2 regions of the Mycobacterium sp. NGS24 genome follow, and region 1 is predicted to be linked to the other one. Evidence: riboswitches for the same ligand, from Rfam matches in the RefSeq annotation. Region 1 holds a riboswitch; the other holds the start of a gene.
What was found. Region 1 has a riboswitch for cobalamin ahead of metE (5-methyltetrahydropteroyltriglutamate--homocysteine S-methyltransferase). Riboswitches for the same ligand answer to the same signal wherever they lie in the genome.
Positions count from the first base shown of each region.

Region 1 (7,362 bases):
AGGCACTTGCGGCGGCCAGCCTGGCCAAGACCGTATGGGGTGAGGTCGGGCAGAGCCTGGCCGCTCTGGCTTTCGACGTACTGGGCACCCGCGGCGTGCACGGCCACTGGGCCGACTACCGGTTGTCGTCGCGGTCGCTGACCATCGCCGGCGGCACGAGTCAGATCAACAAGAACATCACCGCACAGCGCGTCCTGGGGTTGCCGCGCCGATGAACCTCGAACTGACCGAAGAGCAACTCGCCCTGCGTGCCACGGTGCGACGCTTTCTCGTTGAGCGGGCACCGATTTCGGAGCATGTACGTCTGCTGCTCGACGATCCCACCGGTACCACCGATGCGGTGTGGCGCGGCCTGGCCGAGCTCGGGGCCACCGGCCTACTGGTGCCGGACGAACTCGGCGGCGCCGGGATGACGATGGTGGAGGCCGGCATCGTCGCCGAAGAACTCGGCGCCGCGCTGCACCCGGGCCCCTGGTTGTCCACTGCCGTGGCAGCCGCGCGGATCCTGACCCGTCTCGGCGGCGATCCGGCCGGGCGGATCCTGCGCGGGATCGCCGACGGCACCACAGTTGCGGTCTTGGCCGAGCAGTCACAAAAGCCCCTCATTTCGTCCCGAAACGGGGGCGTTTGTGTCTGCTCGCCACCGTTGACGGTGCCCGACGCGGTGGCGGCCGATCTGCTGCTGGTCCTTGCCGAAGACGAGGACGGCACCGCGCTGTTCGCGGTAGAGAGCGCCGATGCCGGCGTCACGATGACACCCGAGCGCGGTATCGACAAGACCCGTAAGCAGTTTCGGGTCGATTTCGACAACGCCGGCGCACAGCGGCTCGGTACGCTGACCCCCGACGCCATCGACGCGGTGATCGACGACGTCCTCATCGCGATGGCCGCCGACGCACTCGGGGCCGCGCGAGCCGTGCTGGACATGACCGTCGAATATGCCAAGACGCGAAGGCAATTCGACCAGCCGATCGGGTCTTTCCAGGCCGTCCAACATCTCTGCGTCGACATGTATGAGACGGTGGAGCTGGCGCGCAGCGGTGTGGTGCACGCCCTGTGGGCCGCCGACTCGTGTCCCGAGCAGCGGCACCTGGCGGCGTTGCGGGCCAAAGCTTTCGCCGGCCGGTTGGCCACCGTCGGCGACACCGCGATTCAGGTTTTCGGCGGCATCGGTTTCACCTGGGAACACGATGCGCACCTCTACCTCAAGCGGCTGCTCAGTTGGAGCGCGTATCTCGGCAGCCCCGATCGTTATCTCACCGAGGTGGGCGTACAGCTCGCCGGAAGCACCTGATCATGGATATCGATTACCTGCTCAGCGCCACCCGGTCCGCGCGCAAGTCCCTGGACCTGGATGCTCCCGTCGATCCGGCCGAGATTCGCGCCTGCCTGCAAACCGGGCTGCAGGCCGCGAACGGCTCGAATTCGCAGACCTGGCGGTGGCTGGTGGTCACCGACCCGGATGTGCGCGAGCAGATCGCACAGTTCTATCGGGAGGCCTACCTGCGTCGGGTCGGCGGCCAACTGCTCGGCGAGTTCCTGCCGGCCGGGACGCCGGAGAGTCGGCTGATGTCATCCACCGAGTGGCTGGTCGACAACATGTCCCGGGTGCCGGTGCTCGTCATCCCGTGCTACCAGCCGTATCTGCCGCGCATCGAGGGTGACGAGTCGTTCCATCTGGCGACGCTGTACGGCTCGATCTTCCCCGCGGTATGGAACTTCCAGCTGGCGCTGCACACCCGCGGCTACGGCACGTGCATCACGACGCTGCACCTGCATCACGAGGCCGCGGTCGGCGAGTTGCTCGGCATTCCAGCGAGCTACGTCCAGGGTTGTCTGCTACCTGTCGGGCGGCTGCGCGCCGGCCACACATTCCGGCCAGCTCCGCGAGTGCCGATCGAGAAAGTCGTTGCATCCAACCACTGGACCGGCCCGCCCATTTAGCATGGTCAACGCGTCCGTCGCGGGTCTGTAAGCAGCGCGTTTGCCGCGGCCAGTCTGATAACCTCTAACAAAGATTTGGTTCGGCGGGAGGACGCGATTCGCATGGTGTTCGCTCTGCGATCCGCGTCGTCCGGCAGGCTGGCGCGCCGCCGACCATGACCGACAGCGCAATCGAAAGCGGGACCCGGCGGACCGAGATCCTCGAGACCGCTGCTTCGCTGATCGCTTCCTCGGGTCTGCGTACCTCGCTGCAGGAGATCGCCGATGCGGCAGGCATTCTCCCGGGTAGCCTCTACCACCATTTCGAGTCCAAAGAGGCGATTCTGGTCGAGCTGATTCGTCGCTACCAGGCCGATTTGGACCGCATCGGGCAGAGCGCTCAGGCCAAGTTGAACGAGCCGGATCCGCGTCCGCCCGCCGAAAAGATCGTCGAGTTGGGCCGCGCGATCGCCAACTGCGCGGTGCGACACCGGGCTGCGCTGCAGATGTCGTTCTACGAGGGCCCCAGCGCGGACCCCGAATTGATGAAGCTGACCCGCCAGCAGCCCACCGCAGTGCAGGAGGCGATGCTGCAGACGCTGCGCGCCGCTCGATCCAGTGGCTACATCACCGACGCCGATCTGCCGATCCTGGCCGATCGGATTTGTCAGACCATGCTGCAGGTCGGTCTGGACGTGATGCGGCACAATTCCTCAGCCGACCAGGTGGCGGCATTGCTGTGTCGAATCATCCTGCAGGGCTTGGCATCCCGACCACCTGCGGATCGGGTGCTGGATCGGTCGAAGGCTTTCAGCGCGGCCACCGACGTCATCGACACATGGGCCGACGACAGCGAAGCCGACCCGAGCGATAAAGCGGCTCACTTACGTGCGGTGGCCCGAACGGAGTTCGGCCGCAAGGGGTACGAAGTCACCACCATCCGCGACATCGCATCGGCAGCCGGATTGGGTACCGGCACCGTCTACCGGGTGATCGGTTCCAAAGACGAACTGCTGGCGTCGATCATGCGCTCGTTCGGCCAGAAGGTCGAAGCCGGATGGGTCGCCGTGTTGCGTGCGGAGGCGACGACCATCGAAAAGCTGGACGCGCTGAGCTGGGTCAATGTCAACGCTCTGGACCAGTTCTCCGATGAGTTCAGGATTCAACTCGCGTGGATGCGTCAGTCTCCGCCCCGCGACGCGGTCAACCCGGGTTGGTCCTACACGACCCGGTTGCGTCAGATGAAATCGCTGCTCTCCGAAGGCATCCGGTCTGCAGAGATCGGCCTCGAGGCGCCGTCGGCCACCATGTTGGCGCGCTGCGTCATCGGCATGCAGTGGATACCGGAGAACATCCTGCGCGAGGTGGGCACCCGCACGTCGCTCATCCTGGCGCGGGACACCGTGTTGCGCGGCGTCGCGGTGCGCGGCAAGTAGACCAGTCATCCGTTTCGGGTGCCACGCGTAACGTCGACGTCATGGCGAACATCATCATCATCGGCGGCCACGGCAAGGTCGCATTGCAGCTGGCCCGAATCCTGACCGAGCGTGGCGACCAGGTGACCTCGATCGTCCGCAATCCCGGCCACACCAGCGACGTTGCGGACACCGGTGCCGAAGCGACCACGGCCGACATCGAGGAGCTCGGCACCGACGACATTGCCGGCCTGCTGGCGGGACACGACGCCGTCGTCTTCGCCGCCGGGGCCGGTGGCGGCGACGCGGCGCGCACCTATGCCGTGGACCGCGATGCCGCGATCCGGGTGATCGACGCGGCAGCGCAGGCCGGCGTCAGCCGGTTCGTCATGGTGTCCTACTTCGGCGCCGGGGCGAACCACGGTGTGCCTGAGGATGACTCGTTCTTCGCCTACGCCGAGGCCAAAGCGGCCGCGGACGAACACCTGCGCGCCACCGACCTGGACTGGACCGTGCTGGGACCGGGCCGGCTCACCGTAGACCCGGGAACCGGGCGCATCGCGATAGGCGAAGCCAAAGGATCGGTAGCGCGGGCCGACGTGGCAGCCGTCGCCGCCGCCGTCCTCGCCGACGACTCGACAATCGGCCGGACCGTCGAGTTCAACAACGGCGACGTCCCGATCGCCGAAGCGCTGGCGACCTGAAGATCGCGCACGGAGTAGCCTTGGCGACGCAGCTGGTCTGCCGTCGTCGCACCTGTGGCGCCGGCATCGAGCGAGGCCTTGATGGCTCGCGAGAGGGAATCCGGTGAGAATCCGGAACTGTCCCGCAGCGGTATGCAGGAACGACCGCCGTCTTTGACAAGCACTGGTCCCGAGAACGGACTGGGAAGCGACGGCCAGTAGGAGCACCACCCGGTGCGCGCCTGTGAGTCCGAAGACCTGCCAGCTGTGCCGGACGCGCCGCGTTCGGCGGCACATCGCCTCGTGGAATGGGCGTTTGGCCGGGGCCGTTGCGGTTGATGCATGCCGTAACGCGATCGGTTGCGCGTCCGCGGGCGGTGTCCACACCGTCGAATCCGAAGGACCAGCTCGTGACCGCACCAACTTCTCCGAAATTCACCGCCACCATTACCGGCTCCCCCCGCATCGGCCCGCGCCGCGAACTCAAGCGCGCAACCGAGGGCTACTGGGCCGGCCGCACCAGCCGATCCGACCTGGAGTCGGTCGCCGCGTCGCTGCGCCGCGACACCTGGACTCAGCTGGCCGCCGCCGGCCTGGACTCGGTGCCGGTGAACACGTTCTCCTACTACGACCAGATGCTCGACACCGCGGTCTTGCTCGGCGCGCTGCCGGCCCGCGTCAGTGGGGTCTCCGACGAGTTGGACCGCTACTTCGCGGCGGCGCGCGGCAACGACGACATCTCGCCGCTGGAGATGACCAAGTGGTTCGACACCAACTACCACTACCTCGTCCCCGAGATCGGGCCGTCCACCCGGTTCGCGCTGCACCCCGACAAGGTGCTCGCCGAGCTGAAGGAAGCCCACGAGCTGGGCGTCCCCGCGCGTCCCGTCATCATCGGTCCCGTCACATTCCTGCTGCTCAGCAAGGCCGTAGACGGCGCTACGGCTCCGATCGAACGATTGCAGGAACTGGTGCCGATCTACACCGAACTGCTGGCGCTGATCGCCGACAGCGGCGCCCAATGGGTTCAGTTCGACGAGCCCGCCCTGGTCACTGACATCTCCCCCGACGCTCCGGCACTCGCGGAGGCGGTCTACAACGCTCTGGGTGGAGTGGCCCACCGGCCGTCGATCTACGTCGCCACCTACTTCGGCAACCCGGGCGCGTCGCTGGCAGGGCTGGCCCGCACACCCGTCGAGGCCATCGGTGTCGACCTGGTCTACGGCGCTGACACGGGGATCGCGGCCGTTCCAGAACTGGCCGACAAGACGCTGGTGGCCGGCGTGGTGGACGGCCGCAACATCTGGCGCACCGACCTGGAGGCGGCGCTGGAAAAGCTGACGGCGCTGCGGAGTTCGGCGGCCCACCTGGCGGTGTCGACGTCGTGCTCAACCTTGCACGTCCCGTATTCGCTGGAACCGGAAACCGAATTGGACGATGCACTGCGCAGCTGGCTGGCGTTCGGCGCCGAGAAGGTGCACGAAGTCGTCATCCTGGCGCGTGCCCTGCGCGACGGGCGCGACGCGGTCGCCGACGAGATCGCCGCGTCCAATGCGGCGGCGGCCTCGCGCACCCAGGACCCGCGCTTGCACAACGATCGCGTCCGCGCCCGCATCAATGACATCGTGGCGTCCGGCACGCATCGCGGTGACCCGGCTGAGCGGCGGGCTAGTCAGGAGGCGCGGCTGCAGCTGCCTGTGTTGCCCACCACGACGATCGGTTCTTACCCGCAGACCTCGGCGATCCGCGTCGCACGGGCCGCGCTGCGATCCGGCGAGATCGACCAGACGGAGTACGAGCGTCGGATGAAAGCCGAGATCGCCGACGTCATCAAACTGCAGGAGCAACTCGGGCTGGACGTGTTGGTGCACGGCGAGCCGGAACGCAACGACATGGTGCAGTACTTCGCCGAACAGCTCGACGGCTTCTTCGCCACCGACAACGGCTGGGTGCAGTCCTACGGCAGCCGCTGTGTCCGCCCGCCTATCCTGTTCGGCGATGTGTCCCGGCCGCACCCGATGACGGTCGAGTGGATCACCTATGCGCAGTCGCTGACCGAACAGCCGGTGAAGGGCATGCTGACCGGTCCGGTGACCATCCTGGCGTGGTCGTTCGTCCGCGACGATCAGCCGCTGGCCGACACCGCCAACCAGGTCGCCCTGGCGATCCGGGACGAGACGGTGGATCTGCAGTCGGCCGGGATCGCGGTGATCCAGGTCGACGAGCCGGCGTTGCGGGAATTGCTGCCGCTGCGACGCGCCGAGCAGGACGGGTACCTGCAGTGGGCGGTGGCGGCGTTCCGGCTGGCCACCTCCGGGGTGGACGACTCCACCCAGATCCACACCCATCTGTGCTATTCGGAGTTCGGCGAGGTGATCGGCGCCATCGCCGACCTGGATGCCGACGTCACCTCCATCGAGGCGGCGCGGTCGCACATGGAGGTCCTCGACGACCTCAACGCGATCGGTTTCTCCAACAGTGTCGGGCCCGGCGTCTACGACATCCACTCACCACGGGTGCCGAGTACGCAGGAGATGGCCAAGTCGTTGCGGGAAGCACTGAAAGCTGTTCCCTCACAGCGTCTTTGGGTAAACCCCGACTGCGGCCTCAAGACCCGCCGGACCGATGAGGTGACCGCGTCGCTGGAGCACATGGTGGCCGCGGCGCAGGAGGTGCGCGCGGGTCTGTAGCGCCCACGCTCGCCGAGCGTCACGCCAGCGTGACGTTCGGCGTCCACCGCCACCCCAGCGTGACACTGGACGCGAGGAGAGACTCGCCACGCTGCCACGCTGCCACGCTGCCACGCTGCCACGCTCGCCGAGCGTCACGCCAGCGTGACGTTCGGCGTCCACCGCCACGCCAGCGTGACACTGGACGCAAGGAGAGACTCTGCCACGCTGCCACGCTCGCCGAGCGTCACGCCAGCGTGACGTTCGGCGTCCACCGCCACGCCAGCGTGACACTGGACGCGAGGAGAGACTCGCCACGCTGCCACGCTCGCCGAGCGTCACGCCAGCGTGACGTTCGGCGTCCACCGCCACGCCAGCGTGACACTCGACGCGAGGAGAGTCACTCCGACAGCACCTGGACCGGCACGTCGTCGGCCCAGGGCTGCCGGGTCACCATGTCGGCCACCCGCAGGTAGCCGTGCTCGAATTCCCCTGTGGCGGCGTCGTACAGCCGATAGCGCTGGGTTTGCCGGTGGATGGGCTGCGCGTCGAGCAGCACCACCCGCACCTCGCCGGGTTCGAATTGGCACCGCCGCTGCATGGCCTGGATCAACTGTTCGTTGTGCAGGTGGCCGTCGCCGAAATTCCAGCCGATCGCGGTGCTGCAGATCC
Region 1 is NZ_JCALDW010000018.1:5,500-12,861, reverse strand. It holds gene AC5Y6Y_RS20060 (acyl-CoA dehydrogenase family protein) at 1-215, shown strand, start outside; gene AC5Y6Y_RS20055 (acyl-CoA dehydrogenase family protein) at 212-1,294, shown strand; gene AC5Y6Y_RS20050 (nitroreductase family protein) at 1,297-1,944, shown strand; gene AC5Y6Y_RS20045 (TetR/AcrR family transcriptional regulator) at 2,100-3,359, shown strand; gene AC5Y6Y_RS20040 (NAD(P)-dependent oxidoreductase) at 3,401-4,042, shown strand; cobalamin riboswitch at 4,108-4,301, shown strand; gene metE (5-methyltetrahydropteroyltriglutamate--homocysteine S-methyltransferase) at 4,360-6,711, shown strand; gene AC5Y6Y_RS20030 (DUF3556 domain-containing protein) at 7,091-7,362, opposite strand, start outside.

Region 2 (7,362 bases), on a different contig from region 1:
ACGCCGACGCGATCGTTCGAGTGCGCGAGTTGCTGGCCGTGCCACCGCTGCCGGAGCCCGACCGAGCGGCGACGCCCGCCGGTGCGGACATCGAATTGCGTGGTGTGCGATTCGGGTACCACCACCGCGATTCGAGCCACGAGGTCATCAGCGGCGTCGACGCCACCATCCCGAGCGGCAGTCTTACCGCGATCGTCGGCCCGTCCGGCGCCGGGAAGACGACGTTGCTCAGACTGATTGCCCGCTTCTTCGACGTCGACGACGGCAGCATCCGCATCGGCGGCTACGACGTACGCGACCTCGGCACCAGCGCAGTCGCACACCTGACCGCGCAAGTATTCGACGACGCTTACCTTTTCGACGGCACCATCGCTGACAACCTGCGGATGGCCGATCCTGATGCCACAGAAGCCGAGCTGTCCCACGTTGCCGGCATCGCCCGGCTCGACGAAGTCATCAACCGGCTGCCCAACGGGTGGAACACACGTGTTGGCGAAGGGGGGTCGGCGCTCTCGGGCGGGGAAAGGCAGCGTGTCGCGATTGCCCGCGCGTTGCTCAAGAATGCGCCGGTCGTGCTCCTGGACGAAGCTACGGCCGCGCTCGATGCCGTCAACGAGGCCGCCGTGGCCGCAGCCATCCGCGAACTAGCTCACGAGCGCACGGTTATCGTTGTCGCACATCGACTTCCGACGGTGATAGACGCCGACCAGATTCTTGTCCTCGATGACGGTCGGATCAGCGCACGCGGACGTCACGAGCAGCTGGTCGCAAACCAGGGGACCTATACCAGGTTCTGGGAAGAGCGGTTGCGTGCCCGAGGCTGGCAACTTCGGCGCGATCAGCCGACCCCTGCTGCGTCCGGGTCGGCATAGCCTGCCCCAGCGGAAGATGCCGCGCCGTGTGGGCACCATTTCTACCGCTGAGGCAGGTGTTCGCCGAGAGTTTGCCTACATCTCGACTGGCAGGGGGGGCGGCTCCAAGCCGCCGCCGAATATCTGTCCGACGATGCTGAACAGATTCGCCGTCGCCGCGATCGGACCGACCGGGAGCGCGGGAATCGGCAGGATGCCTTGGAACTCGTCTTCAGTGAAAGTGAGCTCGACTCCGATCGAGTTCAACAGCGAACCGCCGACGCCGTTATAGATCGGTCCGGCGGCACCGTACACAACCTGCCCCGGACTGAAGAGGCCACCGAAACCAAGGCTCAAGCCGGTGACTTGTTCGGTGCCCCCGGTGGGACCGCTGATGAACTGGTTGACCAGCGGCGCAAGGGGATCCAGGTTCAACGTGGCCCCGTTGAAGAAACCGTCAACGACGTTGGCCGGTGTGTTCAACAGGCCGGTGAGCGCCCCCGTCACATTGCCGCCGGTGATATCGGCGAGGACGCCGCCGGCGCTGTTGAGCAGCGCGACGCCGGGGCTTGCGAATGGACCCACGGCACCCATGAGCAGGCCGCTCAAGGGTGAAGCTGCGAAGTTCAGGACTTCAGTGAGCACTACTCCCACCGGCCCGTCGGGGAGGAAACTCTCGATCAGCCCGGTATAGATTTCGTTGTGCGCGTTGGGCACGTACGTCACCGGGTCGGAGATCGTCTGGGTGATACCGCCAAGCGTGTGCTGGGTGACCGCGAGTGCGAGGTCTCTTGGGGCACCGACCAGGGGTATCGCCTGTGCAGCGGCCTGCAGCTTGGCAAAGAAGCCCGCGGGGTTGGTGACGAGGTGGTTGATGCCACCGGTGAACGTGTTCAGGCCGACCCGCGAGGCTCCGAACACCGTCTCGGCGTTCTGCGCCGTCGTCGCGACGACCTGCTCCCACCGGGTGATCGGGTCGACGGCAGTCGCGGCGGCGGGTGCATGGGATGAGCCCAGTGCGCCGAGCAGGTTCTGCTGCGCGTTGGCGACCTCGGCACTTGTGTAGGCCCCGACGCTGGAATTCATCGAGCTGACGAACTCGGTATGAAACGCCAGCGCGTGTGAGTTGACCGACTGGAACTGCCGGCCGAAGTTCTCGAACAACGACGAGATCGCGATGGAGATCTCGTCCTCGGCTGCGGCCGCGATTCCCGTGGTGGGTCCCGAAACCGTCGCGGCGGCATCGGCGAGCGCTCGGCGGATACCCGACAGATCTTGTGCTGCGCTCTGCATCAGATCCGCGCTTGCGGTCACAAACGACATGCTTGCTCTCCCTTATTCGTTCGCCAGTACGGTGACCGCCGGTCGGAAATTTGCACAGGCGTCGTACGGCCAACCGCACAGGAGGTGGCAAAGGACGCGCAGCATCTGAGGTGGCGGCTTTCTCCGGGGTGCTCCGCCCCGGGTTAGCAGGATGCGATGACACGAGTCTCCTGGCTCTCGGATCGCCGCTCGCCTCGCCTTCCAGCCAAATGGCCGTGGCATGTGAGGGTCGCTCCCCGATGACAGTGGCGGCACCGCGCCGGATTCGCACCGGCTTCCTGCGTCGTCATCGCCGTACGGGCGACATTGTTACACGCCGGGGACCCCCAATGGAACAGGCAGGCCCGCCCCGGCTGCCACGGCGGTGACCTCGTCGGAGCGATGGCATCGCAGCGGCACGGTGTGAGTCCGTCCGTCGCGATTACCGCGCCACCCCTAATTGCCCTCGTTGCAACTAGTTCGCTCGATGGTCGGCGTTCTGAATGGCGGCCATATCGTCGAAAGAATCGGCGGTTTCGGTGAGGTCTTCGCTCCAATCGCCGAACGGATCTGGATAGCGGTCCCAGGCAGCGGGGGAGCAGAGCTCGTCGTCGGTGAGCAGAGCACGGCCGAGACCATCGAGGATTTCGCCGGAGTCCGCGCTGTAGACCAGGATCGTCATTGCCGTGTGCCGGTCGCCGTGCAGGGGGTCCCACCTCAACTGGGCGAGGGCACGGCGTTCGTCGTCGACGCCGGCCAACTCCGCGTCGGTCATGGCAGTGAGCCACTTGCCTGCTGAACCGACCCGCCATCCACCTCCCGCCGATTCCAGCCACATCGCCTGCTGGTCCTGACCGGCTAGCCACAAGCGACCTCGAGTTCGGATCACTCCCTCCAGCAACAGCTCCATGCGGTCGTACAGACGCTGGGGGTGAAACGGACGCTGGGCGCTGAACTCGACAAGTTGGACGGTGCCGGTGGGCTCGAGGGGAGGTTGCCCGGATAGCAACGGGCCGTGCGGATCATCGTCTCGCCCCCGGCGCGCACGACTGTCAAGGCCGGCGAGCACCTGCTCAATTCTGTTCGCTCCGTAGCTGATCCGTGCGCGGGGGGCCAAGCGTCGCAGCACCGTGGCCAGGATTGGCTCCACATCGCTGAGAACGATGACATCCGCGAATTCTGCCTGTCCGACCAGCACCTGCGCCTCGGTACGTCCGTCGTCTAATTCGCCCTCACCCAGAACCTGGCGCAGCCACCGCGACGAGTCGACGCACGTCACGACCGCTGCGATCCGAACATCAAGGGCCGCAGGGCCGTCGATGTAGCCGGGCGCCACCCTGATCCGGACATTGTTGATCGCCCAGCAGATCGGTTCCGGTTCCAGCCAGGGTGCGAGGTGGACCACGATACGGTCCACATCATCGCGGCGGCTCAGCTGACGCAGCAGCACGAGAAGGTCGTTGCGGATGGTGCAGGAAACACATCCGTGTGCGAGCTCGATGCCGATCTCTGCGGTCGTCAACACGCCGTGTTGCAGATTGACCGTCGTGCGGCGCACCGTGTATCCGTCGAAACGATGCTCGACCACGAGCGTTCCACAGGTGCGCAGCAAGGTGCCGACGACCGGATCGGTGTTCTGCTGGCCGGCGACCAAGACAACAGGTTTCCGCATCAGCACCTCTTATCGACAATCATTTTCATTTAGACCGTCCCCAGGGTACCGTCTCGAGGAGGGGCTTGTCGAAAACGATTTTCAATAAGCTGGACTGTCAGGAGGTTGTGGGGTGTCTGCTCGGTGTCAGGTCACAGGACGGGAACCCGGATTCGGTAACGCGGTCTCGCATTCACATCGCAGGACGAGTCGGCGCTGGTCGCCGAACATCCAGAGCAAGACGTACTACCTGCCCTCGGAAGGCCGCCGAGTTCGGTTGCGAGTCAGCGCCAAGGGCATCAAGATCATCGACCGCGACGGTATCGAGGCCGTGGTGTTCCGGTTACGCCGCGAAGGGCAGCGAATCTGATGGCGCGCAACGAGATTCGGCTGATCGTCAAACTGCGTTCCACGGCCGGTACGGGTTACACATACATCACCCGCAAGAACCGCCGCAACGACCCGGACCGGCTGGTCCTGCGCAAGTACGACCCCGTGGTCCGGCGCCACGTCGACTTTCGAGAGGACCGCTGACCGATTTGGGCCGTCAGCCCCGAGACGCCAGTGCCGTACGGGTCCGAAACCGCGACGCCGTCGGCCGTCCCCCGCGGGCATCTGCGCAAGTTCGGCTTGTCCAGAGTCCGGCTGCGCCAATTGGCGCACACAGGCCAACTACCCGCGAACGGGCAGTTGGTGAAACCCGGACGCCGCGGCGGGCCGGCGTGAGCCCGCATCCGGATATCAAACGCGCCAGGAAAACTATGTCAGGTCTGCGCTGCTCGACACCAGGACGGCCGGGGTTGAGAATGCGCCGCTTCCTGCGCAACTCGACCGGTATCGGCGATGGGCCGGTCGGGCCGTCCGGCACAACTGATCGGCACAGCAACGGATCTGGGCTCAGGTGACTCTCGGTCACCGCGGCTGCATCAGGCCGATCAGCGGGTGGAGTTCTTGGAAAGTCATGTCGTGTTCTGCGGCCTCGTGGGCAAGCTCTGCGAGACCCACGGTGCGCCAGGTGTAGTTCGTGGTGAATTCCCGAATCACCTGCTGATCCTCGCGCACCACGTAGTGCATGGTCCAGAGTTCTACATCGGCGCCGGCCGGCTGGCCGGATATGCGAACCTCGTTGTCGCGGCTGCCAATTCGCTGCTGCGCTATCGTCATTTCCGGTATGGCCATGGGCTGGTCGAGCGCCATCACCTCTACGACAACCGGCGCTTGCGGCGTCAGTCGCGAGCGCAGCTGGTCCCAGAATCGATGGCGGGATTGCCTGTCGAGGAATCCGACCACGCCGAAAAGCACTGCGGCGCCCACGCGTTCGGGAAGCTGAAAGTCCTCGACGAAATCGGAATGGACGGTCACGCGGTCAATCAGATCGCTGCGGCCGAGCACGCGTGACACCAGTGCGGCGCGCATGGCAGCGGATGGTTCAACTGCGTGAATAGCTGCGTGCGGAATGGTGTCGGCGATCGTGATCGTCGACAAGCCGGTTCCGGCTCCGATGTCAAGCACGGGCTCGGTCACCTGCCCGCCGCTCTGCAGCGCAGACACCAAAACATCGCGTTTCATCGCCCAGTGGGGCAACGCCATGACTTCGTAGAATTCCGCCGATCGCGCGTACGGATCGACGTCGACAGAGTTGGTCATCTATGCAACAGTCCCAGTCTTCTTGTGCGGCGATGTATTTGCACTGTAGCGCGTGCAATGTCAAAACGAAAATCGTTTTCGATAGCTGTGTGGTAGCGCGAAGTGAGGTGCCGATTGGCAGACGGACAGGTCACACCTCGGGGGAAAGTCATTGCCCGAACGCTCAATTCAGTCCTCGGGCGCTCCCGCCGGGGGTGCAGACTAGCCTGCCCCGAACGGCGGGATCGGAAGCGCGCGTAACAACGAACCAGCGACGGTGGTCACTGCGGAAACCCCGGTGATGCTGGGCTGGCCCACATTGATCGTCAACCCGGGATCCAGCGACGGCACAAAGGGATACGCGTTCGGCATGGCCGATGCCGGGAGCAACCCGGCCAGCACCAGATTGGCCTGTATTCCTTGGCCGACTCCTTCGATCAGGTAGCCGCCGACGTTGATCGGGTTGATGAGTGGGAACAGACTGGCCGGTGTGGGCAGGTTTGCATATTCGGTGTTGGGCCCGCCGATATCGCCGTAACCCATGTCGATGAGCACCCGCAACGGCGGCTGGACCATGTTGAGCAGAGGTTGCGGTAGGTTCAACGGCCTGAGCAAGGGCAGGTCCTGCGTCGGGATCATGTAGTAGGTGGTGTTGCCGGATCCCGGAGACACCGGCGCGACGACCGCCGACCCGATCTGCTCGGGCGTGAGACTCATATAAGTGGGCGTCGGCGCCAGGTGGTCGTAGTACAAACCGGCAACGGCGTTCGCTACCGACAGCAAATTGGTGGGGTAGCGGGGAAAGTGCGCGAAGCCGTCGTACTGAATGGTGTAGATGTCGGTCTGGTAGGCCAAGTCGGGTGTTGCACCGCCGAGCGTCTCGTTGAAGCCGGGGATGTAGAGCCCGACGAAGCGTTCGAAGAGGCCGCCGTTGGGATTGTTGGGATTGCCGATGAGGGTGAATCTCAAGTCGGCCGGGTTGGGCGGGTTCGCTATGGCACCGGTGGCGATTTCATTCAGATAGTTGGTGACGACGGTGGCGCTCTGTGAGAAGCCGAACACCGCAGTCTTTGTGCCAGCGGGTTGAGCCGCGATCGCCTGCTTGAGGATCTCCACGCCTCGAGCAACCGAGGTGTCGAACGTCAGACTATTGAGGCCGGTCAGCGGCCAGCCCTGCTGCGGGGTGGTCAGGCCGGTCGGCGTGCCGGTCAGCGGGGCAATCCGAGGAGCGATGTAGGTGTCGTAGACGTAGTTGAGGTAGCCGGAGCCCGGGGTCGCGTTTCCGGTGCCGCCCATGATCAGCGTGGCGTAGTCCGCCGCCGCGAGAGTGGCTGTCGTGCCGGTTGCGGTCGTGCCGATCATCGGGCGACCGAACAACGCCAGGCGGGGCGCGTCGAGCGCGGCGGCCACCTCACGCTGGACCATCTCCAGCGTTGACGAATTGAACGCTTCCGCGGCGCTGTAGGTTGCGGCTGCTGCCCTCAGCGTTTGAACAAGCTGCTGATGATAAGCGCCGACTCGCGCTTCAACGGCGTGAAACTCGGCGCCGAATTCGGCGAACAGCGCCGAGATCGCTGATGACACTTCGTCCGCGCCGGCAGCCATCTGGCCGGTGGTCGACGCCGCAGCTGCCAGCCGCGCGGCATCCAGCTCCGAACGGATTCGCGCCAAAGTCGTTGTCGCCGAACCCAACGCCTCGGGCGTCACCGCAAAAGGCGACACGCCACCCCCCTTGTCGATGTGTCGGGCAGTTGCCGTCGGCCGGTGTAGCCGCGCATGGTCATGTGTATCGCTCGTCGGTGGGCTGCGCAGCAGCGGGCCCGCCGGGTGTCCGCGGCTCCTCGCCGGGCTCACTGCCCCAGGTTTGCGGGAGCATCGGCGCGCGCGCACCGTTGCCGAAGTCCCCGGCAACGGTAGCCAACCCCCCGGGAC
Region 2 is NZ_JCALDW010000001.1:262,495-269,856, forward strand. It holds gene AC5Y6Y_RS01230 (ABC transporter ATP-binding protein) at 1-872, shown strand, start outside; gene gjpA (outer membrane porin GjpA) at 948-2,174, opposite strand; cobalamin riboswitch at 2,318-2,500, opposite strand; gene mrf (ribosome hibernation factor-recruiting GTPase MRF) at 2,629-3,825, opposite strand; gene rpmB (50S ribosomal protein L28) at 3,938-4,174, shown strand; gene rpmG (50S ribosomal protein L33) at 4,174-4,338, shown strand; partial or broken gene AC5Y6Y_RS01255 (uS14 family ribosomal protein) at 4,344-4,530, shown strand; gene AC5Y6Y_RS01260 (class I SAM-dependent methyltransferase) at 4,717-5,451, opposite strand; gene AC5Y6Y_RS01265 (PE-PPE domain-containing protein) at 5,653-7,152, opposite strand; gene AC5Y6Y_RS01270 (PPE family protein) at 7,211-7,362, opposite strand, start outside.
Region 2: another riboswitch for cobalamin. It lies ahead of gjpA (outer membrane porin GjpA); the one in region 1 lies ahead of metE (5-methyltetrahydropteroyltriglutamate--homocysteine S-methyltransferase).